DNA from 4 places in the Methylocystis sp. Se48 genome. Region 4 is predicted to be linked to each of the others. Evidence: predicted binding sites of a transcription regulator. Region 4 holds the regulator's gene; each other region holds the start of a gene.
What was found. Region 4 encodes LexA, which represses DNA repair genes until DNA is damaged. Its sites were predicted from a motif close to TGTTCNNNNTGTGTTCNG; they were not measured.
Positions count from the first base shown of each region.

Region 1: the regulator LexA is predicted to act here: its motif matches at 843-860, upstream of ACV959_RS12100 (YifB family Mg chelatase-like AAA ATPase).
Region 2: the regulator LexA is predicted to act here: its motif matches at 1,276-1,293, upstream of ssb (single-stranded DNA-binding protein).
Region 3: the regulator LexA is predicted to act here: its motif matches at 777-794, upstream of ACV959_RS01260 (helicase-related protein).

Region 1 is NZ_CM149850.1:2,454,500-2,456,699, reverse strand. It holds gene ACV959_RS12105 (lytic murein transglycosylase) at 1-753, opposite strand, end outside; gene ACV959_RS12100 (YifB family Mg chelatase-like AAA ATPase) at 932-2,200, shown strand, end outside.
Region 2 is NZ_CM149850.1:2,512,837-2,515,036, reverse strand. It holds gene ACV959_RS12390 (TadE/TadG family type IV pilus assembly protein) at 1-112, opposite strand, end outside; gene ssb (single-stranded DNA-binding protein) at 654-1,172, opposite strand; gene dctA (C4-dicarboxylate transporter DctA) at 1,322-2,200, opposite strand, start outside.
Region 3 is NZ_CM149850.1:253,091-255,290, reverse strand. It holds gene ACV959_RS01265 (trypsin-like serine peptidase) at 1-183, opposite strand, end outside; gene ACV959_RS01260 (helicase-related protein) at 895-2,200, shown strand, end outside.
Region 4 is NZ_CM149850.1:1,124,949-1,127,148, forward strand. It holds gene ACV959_RS05490 (L,D-transpeptidase family protein) at 1-664, shown strand, start outside; gene lexA (transcriptional repressor LexA) at 841-1,554, shown strand; gene ACV959_RS05500 (ComEC/Rec2 family competence protein) at 1,694-2,200, opposite strand, start outside.

The DNA.
Region 1 (2,200 bases), 1.3 Mb from region 4:
GATCGCGCGCTGATAAACGGAAGCGGCGTTCCAGGCCTGGATGGCGTCAAAATTGGGTTCGCCCGGCTGATACCCGCCGCCAGCCCGCCAACCGTGGGCGTGAAGAAAGTTCGCCGTCGACATCAACGCCGCGGAAGCATTGTCGAGATTGCCGACGCCATAGTGCAGGATGTTCTTCGGGAGGAACTGCGTTTGGCCGATCTCGCCGTGCATGGAGCCGCGCGCATTCGGCGACAGCCGGCCGCTATCGATGAGCTGGAGGGCGGCGTAGAGCTGGTCCGTGAAATATTCGGACCGCCGGCAGTCGTAGGCGAGCGTCGCGACCGCCGAAAGGGCGTGCTGGTTTCCATGCACGGCGCCGAACCCGGTCTCCATGCCCCAGATGGCGAGGAGCGGGCCCGGCGGCACGCCGTAACGGCTTTCGATGGAGGAGAAGAGGGCGGCCTGGGACCGCTTGAGTTGCCGCCCGCGCGCAACGATGGCCGACGCGCCGCGCTTCGCCATGAAGGCGTCGAGCGAAAGATGGAAGCTCTTCTGACCGCGGTCGGCCGAAATTGTCGCGGAATTGTAATGCGTGTTCATCAGCGCGTCGATGCCGGTCGCACCGACGCGGCCCCGCGCTTCCTCTGCAAATTCCTGCTTCCAGGCCTCGAAACCGCCCGCGCCATTACCGCAGCGCGCCGCCTGCGCGGGCGCCGCGCCGGCCAGCGCGGACGCCACCATCAAAATAGCGCCGGCTGTGCTTGATCTCATCATCGGCCTCCTCCTCGGGCTTTTCGAAACGCCCGCGAGCCTAAACAATTTTGTTCCAGCGGCAACCACGCGTCGTTCAATCGCGCGTATGTTCATATATTGTTCTTGCGCAATCAAGAGGCGGCGTCTAGTTTGGTCGCGTTTCAGGCGGGCAGGCCTATTTTCTGGAGCGTTAGAAATGGCGGTCAGGGTTGCGACGGTCGCTTTCGAGGGCGTCGAGGCGCGGCCGGTTGACGTGCAAGTGCAGATTTCGCCTGGGGCGGTGGTTTTCAATGTCGTGGGTCTCGGGGACAAGGCGGTCGCCGAATCGCGCGAGCGCGTTCGCGCCGCATTGATCGCCTCGGGTTTGGCGCTTCCGGCCAAGCGCATCACGGTCAATCTCGCGCCTGCCGACATGCCGAAGGAGGGAAGCCATTACGATCTTCCCATCGCCCTCGGCGTGATGGCGGCGATCGGCGCGATTCCATCCGACGCGCTGGAGGGATTCGTCGTGCTGGGCGAACTCGCGCTCGACGGAAGCCTGACGCCCGTCGCCGGGGTGCTGCCGGCGGCGGTGGCCGCCAATGCGCGGGGGCAGGGTCTCATCTGTCCACGCGACTGCGGGCCGGAGGCCGCTTGGGCCTCGCGCGACATGGACGTGCTTGCGCCGCGCTCCCTCATCCAACTCGTGAATCACATCAAGGGAACGCAGGCGCTGGCGCGGCCGGAGCCTGCGGTGCGCGCGCTCGCCGCCGATTTGGCTGACCTCTCGGACATCAAGGGGCAGGAGAGCGCCAAGCGGGCGTTGGAGATCGCCGCCGCAGGCGGGCACAATCTGCTGATGAGCGGGCCGCCCGGCGCGGGCAAATCCATGCTGGCCGCGCGCCTGCCGTCGATTCTGCCGCCGCTGACGCCACGAGAATTGCTGGAAGTGTCGATGATCCATTCCGTCGCCGGCCAGATCGCGGGCGGAGCGCTCACCGATCGCCGGCCGTTTCGCGCGCCGCACCATTCCGCCTCGATGGCGGCGCTCGTGGGCGGCGGCAGTCATGCGAAGCCCGGCGAGATTTCGCTCGCTCACAACGGCGTTCTCTTTCTCGACGAGTTGCCGGAGTTTCAGCCGCAGGTTCTCGACAGCCTGCGACAGCCGCTCGAGACGGGCGAGGTCGCCGTGTCGTGGGCGAATCATCGCGCCGTGTACCCCGCCCGGTTCCAGCTCGTCGCCGCGATGAATCCGTGCCGTTGCGGACACGCGCTCGATCCGGGCTACGCCTGCCGTCGTCAGCCCAACGAGCGCTGCGTGGCGCAATATCAGGCGCGGCTGTCGGGTCCGCTGCTCGATCGATTCGACCTCCAGATCGAAGTCCCCGCGGTGACGGCGGCGGATCTCGTCCTGCCGCCGCCCGCCGAAGGGTCGCGCGAGGTCGCCGCGCGCGTCGGCGGCGCTCGCGCCCTTCAGCGCGCCCGC
Region 2 (2,200 bases), 1.4 Mb from region 4:
CAAGGCCGAACTCCACCGCCGCGAAGCCGTGGGAGTCGTGAACGAAATCGACGCAATTGCGCGCTTTTGCGCCGCTGCGGCGCTGAAGGGTTTCGTTAACGCGTTCGATCATTTTTCGCTCTCGTTCATCAGCGGGGAGCGCGGTCGATCGCGGCGCGCTCCCTAGAAATTCCGGCGGTTTCGGCCCGTTCGGGACCCCGGGAACAACCGCCTGATGACGCGCGAGAGTGTTAGCGTTTCCTTAACGAATTCTTTTTTCGATCTTCGAATCTTCGAGACAATTGAGAATAGTTTTGATGCAACTGGCCTTAACGTTAAATTCACCGCTGGCTGGGCCGTTGATTTGCGGGAGGATCAAGGGGGAGGCGACGCCGCGCGAAAAAATGATGTGGATTGCGGGGAGCGATAGATAGCGCTTTCTATGCAACCAGTGCGCGAAAAGCGAGCCAAGGCCTCAGCGGCGCCGGGCGGACAGCGCGCTCCCTAGCGGCGCCGGCGTCCGGACCATTATCCAGCCGTGCGCGGGATGGCCGGCGCGCAGGGCGCCTCGCCGGCCAGCGTGACGACAGCCCCGCCCCGAGACGATGCGAGCCGAGGCTGGCGGCGGAACACATGATCGCGAGAAACGCGGGCGGCGCCCGCCGCGGAAAACCTCAGAACGGAATATCGTCGTCGAGTTGTTCGGAAAGACGGCCGCCGCCGCTCGCTTGGGCTGGTCGGCGCTCGACGGGCGCCCGCTCCATCGGCGAGGAGCGGCCGAAGGAGCCGCCGCTTTGGCCATAGCCGCCGCCCTCGTAATCCCCCTCGCCACGGCCGCCGCCCTTGCTGTCGAGAAGCGTCATCTCGCCCCGGAAACGCGGCACCACGACCTCGGTGATCTTTCTTTGATTGCCGTCCTTGTCCGTAAATTCGCGGGTCTGAAGCTGGCCTTCGATATAGATCTTGGAGCCCTTGCGGCAATATTGCTCGGCGATCTTGCCCAAGGCCTCGTTGAAGATCTGGACGCTGTGCCACTCGGTGCGGTCCTTGCGCTCGCCCGTATTCTTGTCGCGCCAGGATTCGGTGGTGGCGAGCGAGAAGGAAACGACGCGGTCGCCCGAGGGAAAGGTCCGGACTTCCGGATCGCGGCCCAGATTGCCGACCAGAATGACCTTGTTGACGCTGCCCGCCATGACTCTCTCCGCTTGCTCGACGCGCGGCACATTAACCCAGACGCGCCCGCGCCCGACGCGCCTGATGCGCTTGTCCACAGATCATGCGGCGCGGCCGAAACATTGTTCGTTTTTTGTTCTAGCACCGGCGCGCGGAGCGCGCAAGCCGTTCAGTCCGCCGTGCCAGGCGCTTCGGCGGCGGAGGGCGTCTCGGCGCCTCGCGACAGCCCTGCCGTCAGTTTCTCGCGATCCAGTTCGCCCTCCCAGGCGGAGACAACGACGGTTGCGACGCCATTGCCGATGAAATTGGTCAGCGCGCGACATTCGCTCATGAATTTGTCAATGCCGAGAACGAAGGACATGCCTGGCGCCAGCGCGGGATCAACGGCGGTGAGCGTCGCCGCGAGCGTGACGAACCCGGCCCCGGAGACGCCGCTCGCGCCCTTCGACGTCAGCATGGCGACGACGAGGATCGTCGCCTGATGACCGAAATCCAGCTCGGCGCCCATCGCCCGGGCGATGAAGAGCGTCGTGAGCGTCATGTAGATATTCGTGCCGTCGAGATTGAAGCTGTAGCCCGTGGGCACCACAAGGCCGACGACCGACCGGGAGCAGCCGAGACGCTGGAGCTTTCCCATCAGGGCGGGCAGGGCGCTTTCCGACGACGATGTGCCGAGCACGATCAGCAATTCGTCCTTGAGATAGGCGAGAAAGCGGAAAATGTTGAAGCCTGTCGCCGCGGCAACGGTCCCCAGCACGACGGCCACGAACAGCGCAGAGGTGAGATAGAAGGCGCCGATGAGCCCGCCGAGCGAGAGAAGCGCCGCGGACCCGTATTTTCCGACCGTATAGGCCATGGCTCCGAAGGCGCCGATGGGCGCGGTCTTCATCACGATGCCGATGAGGGCGAACATGACGCGGCCTGCCTCGTCCACCCAGATCCGCATCGGCCGGCCGCGCTCGCCGAGCGAGAGGAGCGCGAAGCCGAAGAGCAGCGAGAAAAGCAGCACCTGGAGGATTTCGCCCCTCGCGAAGGCGCCGACGGCGCT
Region 3 (2,200 bases), 870 kb from region 4:
CTCCCGCGTCGGGAGCGGCCCTTTCGGCGTCGGCATCGGAAACGCCCGGGCGCCGGCGTAATCCGGAGCCCGGCCGGAAGCAGCGGTCTCGTCGGGGGAAGCGACCACCGCCTGCGCCCGGCCGGCCGACGTCGGGACCACGGTCATCGCCCCAATGGCGGCGAGAATGAACAACTGCCTCATCGTTCCCCCAACTGAGAGTCTGGCGGCGGCGAGCGGCGCCGCAAGCTGCGCCTTGGTTTACCGGGCGGCCCTCAAAATTTCTTTAATCCCACAGGCGCGCTCCCCAACCGGGAGCGCCGCTGCGCTCACGCCATTAACCATGACGGCCGCCTGGGACGCCGCCGCCGTCGCGACCTCGCCGCGAAGGACGGCGGGCGCCGGCTGTCCCGCTTTCGGACGACCGGTTAAGGATGGCGCGCGCCGCTGGGATATGGCGAATGGGTCCGACCCCAAGCAGCCCGCTCCTGCCTCGACATCTTGCGCGGCGTCCGGCTCAAAACCGCAATATTTGGGAGAACGCGTCGGCAACGCCACACGGCAAGCGATTCGTGCGCGCTGCGTTCGCGCTTGCGCCCAAAGGTTAACCGGCGCGGGCGCCCACGGCTGACGCTTCCCCCTTGACAGGACGGCGTCGATGGAAGCGAGGCCGCTGCAGGAGGCGGACGCCCCCGACCCGCCGTCGCCGCAATAGATGGGGAATTTCCTGGAGTCAGTCCCCATATGTCGCTGGAACAGACGGAGATTCGTACCGGGTCGCCGATTCGGCCGCGATTCGTTCGCAGCCTGTTCGGACGGTAAATTCGCATCGCCCGAGAAGTTCCGTTATGAGACGGCGTCGCGCCGTCACGACGGGGGCGTCGAGGGCAAGAACGACAAGAAACGACGACAAGCATGGCGCCGCTCCCGCCCGGAAGCCGCGCCGCCGCCCGAAGCTCCGGCGTGGCGGCGGCGCTCGGACCCACCAACACCGGCAAGACGCATCACGCCATCGAGCGGATGCTTTCCTTTCCGACCGGCCTCATCGGCCTGCCGCTGCGCCTGCTCGCGCGCGAGGTCTACAACCGCGTGGCGGAGAAAGTGGGGACCCAGGCCGTCGCGCTCATCACCGGAGAGGAAAAGATCAAGCCCCGCGCGCCGGCCTACTGGATTTCGACCGTCGAGGCCATGCCGCGCGACGTCGACGTCGATTTTCTGGCGATCGACGAAATCCAGCTCGCCGCCGACCTCGACCGCGGCCATATTTTTACGGACCGCCTCCTGCGCTGGCGCGGCCGGCAGGAGACGCTGCTGATCGGCGCGGGCACGATGGCGCCGCTGATTTCCGAACTTTTCCCCGGCGCGCCGATTTTCTCCCGCCCGCGTCTGTCGCGGCTCAGTTTCGCCGGCGACAAGAAAATCTCGCGACTGCCGCCGCGCACCGCCATCGTCGCCTTCTCGGCCGAGGAGGTCTACGCCATCGCCGAGTGGATCAAGCGCCAGAGGGGCGGCGCCGCCGTGGTGCTGGGCGCGCTCAGCCCGCGCACGCGCAACGCCCAGGTGGAGCTTTTTCAGTCCGGCGACGTCGACTACATCGTCGCCACCGACGCCATCGGCATGGGCCTCAATCTGGACGTGGACCATGTGGCCTTCGCCTCCGACCGCAAATTCGACGGGTGGCGGCGCCGGCGGCTGACGCCGGCCGAATTCGGCCAGATCGCCGGACGGGCCGGGCGCCACATGAGCGACGGCTTTTTCGGAGCGACCGGCCGCTGCCCGCCCTTCGAGGAAGAGCTGATCGAGGCGCTGGAGGATCACCGTTTCGCTCCCGTCCAGCTTCTACAGTGGCGCAACGGCGACCTGGACTTCTCCTCCGTCCAGGCGCTCGTCCATTCGCTCGACAAGACCCCGGACCACCCGCGTTTCGCGCGCGCGCCGACCGCAGTGGATCAGCTGACGCTGGAAGCCCTGAGCCGCGACGAAACGGCGCAGCGCAACGCCAAGACGCCCGCGGACGTCGCGCGGCTGTGGGAAGCCTGCCAGATTCCCGACTACCGCAAGACCTCGCCCGCCGCCCACGCCGATCTGGCGCTGTCGGTTTTCGGCTTCATCGCCCGGCGAGGGAAAATCCCGGCGGACTGGATGTCCAGGCAGATCGCGGCCGTCGACCGGGTCGACGGCGACATCGACACGCTGTCGAATCGCCTCGCCCAGGTGCGCA
Region 4 (2,200 bases):
CCGCTCGGCCTTCAATGGCGGCCAACGCGCGATTCAGATGCAATCCTATCCGTTCAAGATGACGGCGGAAAATCTGGCCAAACATCGTCTGGATCCTAATATCGGCTTCTGGAAAAACTTGAAGGAAGGCAACGACCATTTCGAGGTGACGAAGCAGGAGCCAGCGGTGGCGTACTGCGGCCGGCGCTACGTGTTCAACGCTGCGCCCGCGGGCCATATGGATCCGCTTTCGGCCTGTCCGCCGCTCAAGCACGATCCGGAGCTCATCGCGAGCGTGTCGGCCAAAGCCGCGAAGGACGACGAGAAGATCGCCGAATTGGCGTCGAGCGTGAAGCCCGTCCGGCTCGTTTATCAGGACGGCGGCATGCATCCGAGCTTCCTCGCCCGCATCGCCGAAACCAGCCGCCCCGAGGCGCTGCAGCCGCCAATGGAGATCGCGCTCGAGGAGAAGCCGATCCGCCCCGCTGGCAAGGCCACGCAGCTTGCCGCCAAGTCGCCGATCGTGACGATGGCGGCCGCCAAGGCCGCCGCGCAGTCGCGCGAGGCTGAGACATCGACGGTCGCGCAGTCGCTGGCGCCGGACGATCGCCGCGAAATGTCGGCGCTTGCGCCCGACGACAGCCCCACGGCGTCGATCCGCCGCGCGCTCCGCGCGAGCAAGTAGCCGCGCGCGGGCTCCTGCCGAATCCAGGCCGCGCCCCGCAAGAGCGCGGCCTCTTCGCGTAAGCGGCCGTTAACCGCGCCGCGACGATGGGGCTTGCGGAACGCACCGCGAACGTCTATAAATCGTTCATGATTTGTTTGTAGCAGCGAGTCGTGCGGCGCGGGCAGGAACGTGGCATGTTGACCAAAAAGCAGAGCGATCTGCTGCGATTCATTCACGAGCGGCTGAAAGAGTCCGGCGTTCCGCCGTCTTTCGACGAGATGAAGGACGCTCTGGACCTGAGGTCCAAGTCCGGCATTCATCGCCTCATCCTCGCGCTCGAGGAGCGGGGCTTCATTCGCCGCCTTCCCAACCGCGCGCGCGCGCTCGAAGTGCTGCGTCTTCCCGAATCCGCGACGCCGCGGGGCGGAGGGGGCGCGCGCGGCGGCAAATTCGCGCCCGCCGTCATTCAGGGCAATCTCGGCCGCGTCCGGCCGCTGCACGAGCGCGGCGAGGAGGAGAGCAGCCCGCTCGTCGCCATACCCGTCATGGGCCGAATCGCCGCCGGCACGCCCATTTCCGCGATTCAGAGCCGTAGCCATACGATTGCGCTGCCGCCCGACATGCTGTCGGCCGGCGAACATTTCGCGCTCGAGGTGCGCGGCGACTCCATGATCGAGGCCGGCATTCTCGACGGCGATACCGTCGTCATCAAGAAGCAGGACTACGCCGACACGGGCGACATCGTCGTCGCCCTCATCGAGGACGAGGAAGCGACGCTGAAGCGGCTGCGCAAGCGCGGGGCCTCCATCGCCCTCGAAGCGGCGAATCCGGCGTACGAGACCCGCATCTTCGGTCCCGACAAGGTGCGCATTCAGGGTAAACTCGTCAGCCTGCTGCGGAAATATTGACGCCGCGCCGGACGCGGCCAATCCGGCTCCGCATCGCCCGCGCAACGGCGCCCCGCGAGAGCGCTCAGCTCTCTCCGAGGACGTCCGCGAAGCTCCACGTGGGCTTTCCTTTCAGCGGTCTTAGCCAGGCGAGAGCGCTTCACTCCAGCGGCTCCGACAGCTCGGCCGCCTCGTCTTCTTCCTCGTCGGGAAGGGCGGGGCGGCTCGCGGCCGGGGCCGGGCGCGGCGACCAGGGACGATCCTCGTCGACGCCGCGCGCGGCGGTCCAGCGGACGCCGCCGTCTTTCAGGAAACGGAGCGAGACGGAACCCGTTTCCGCGAGCCTGCGCCGGTCGATGACGATTGGGGCGCCGCATCCTTGTGGCGCAGCGAGCGGCGTCACGATGATCGCGGCCCGCGCGCAGTCTTCGGCAAAAGCCGCCGGCGCGGCAACGAGCGAAACGAACCTGCCGTCGAAGGCGCGTCCGACGCAGCCGTAATCGTCGCAGACGACGCCGCTTCGCGCATCCGCCGCGGCGCGGCCGTCCGCGTCGGCCCGCAGCCATTGCTCCGAGGCGAATGCGCCCGGCTTTTTGCCGAGCAGGGCGAGTTCGCCGGAGGGCAGGCGCAAGGCCGCAGCTTCTCCGGTCAGGAGGACGGCAAGGTC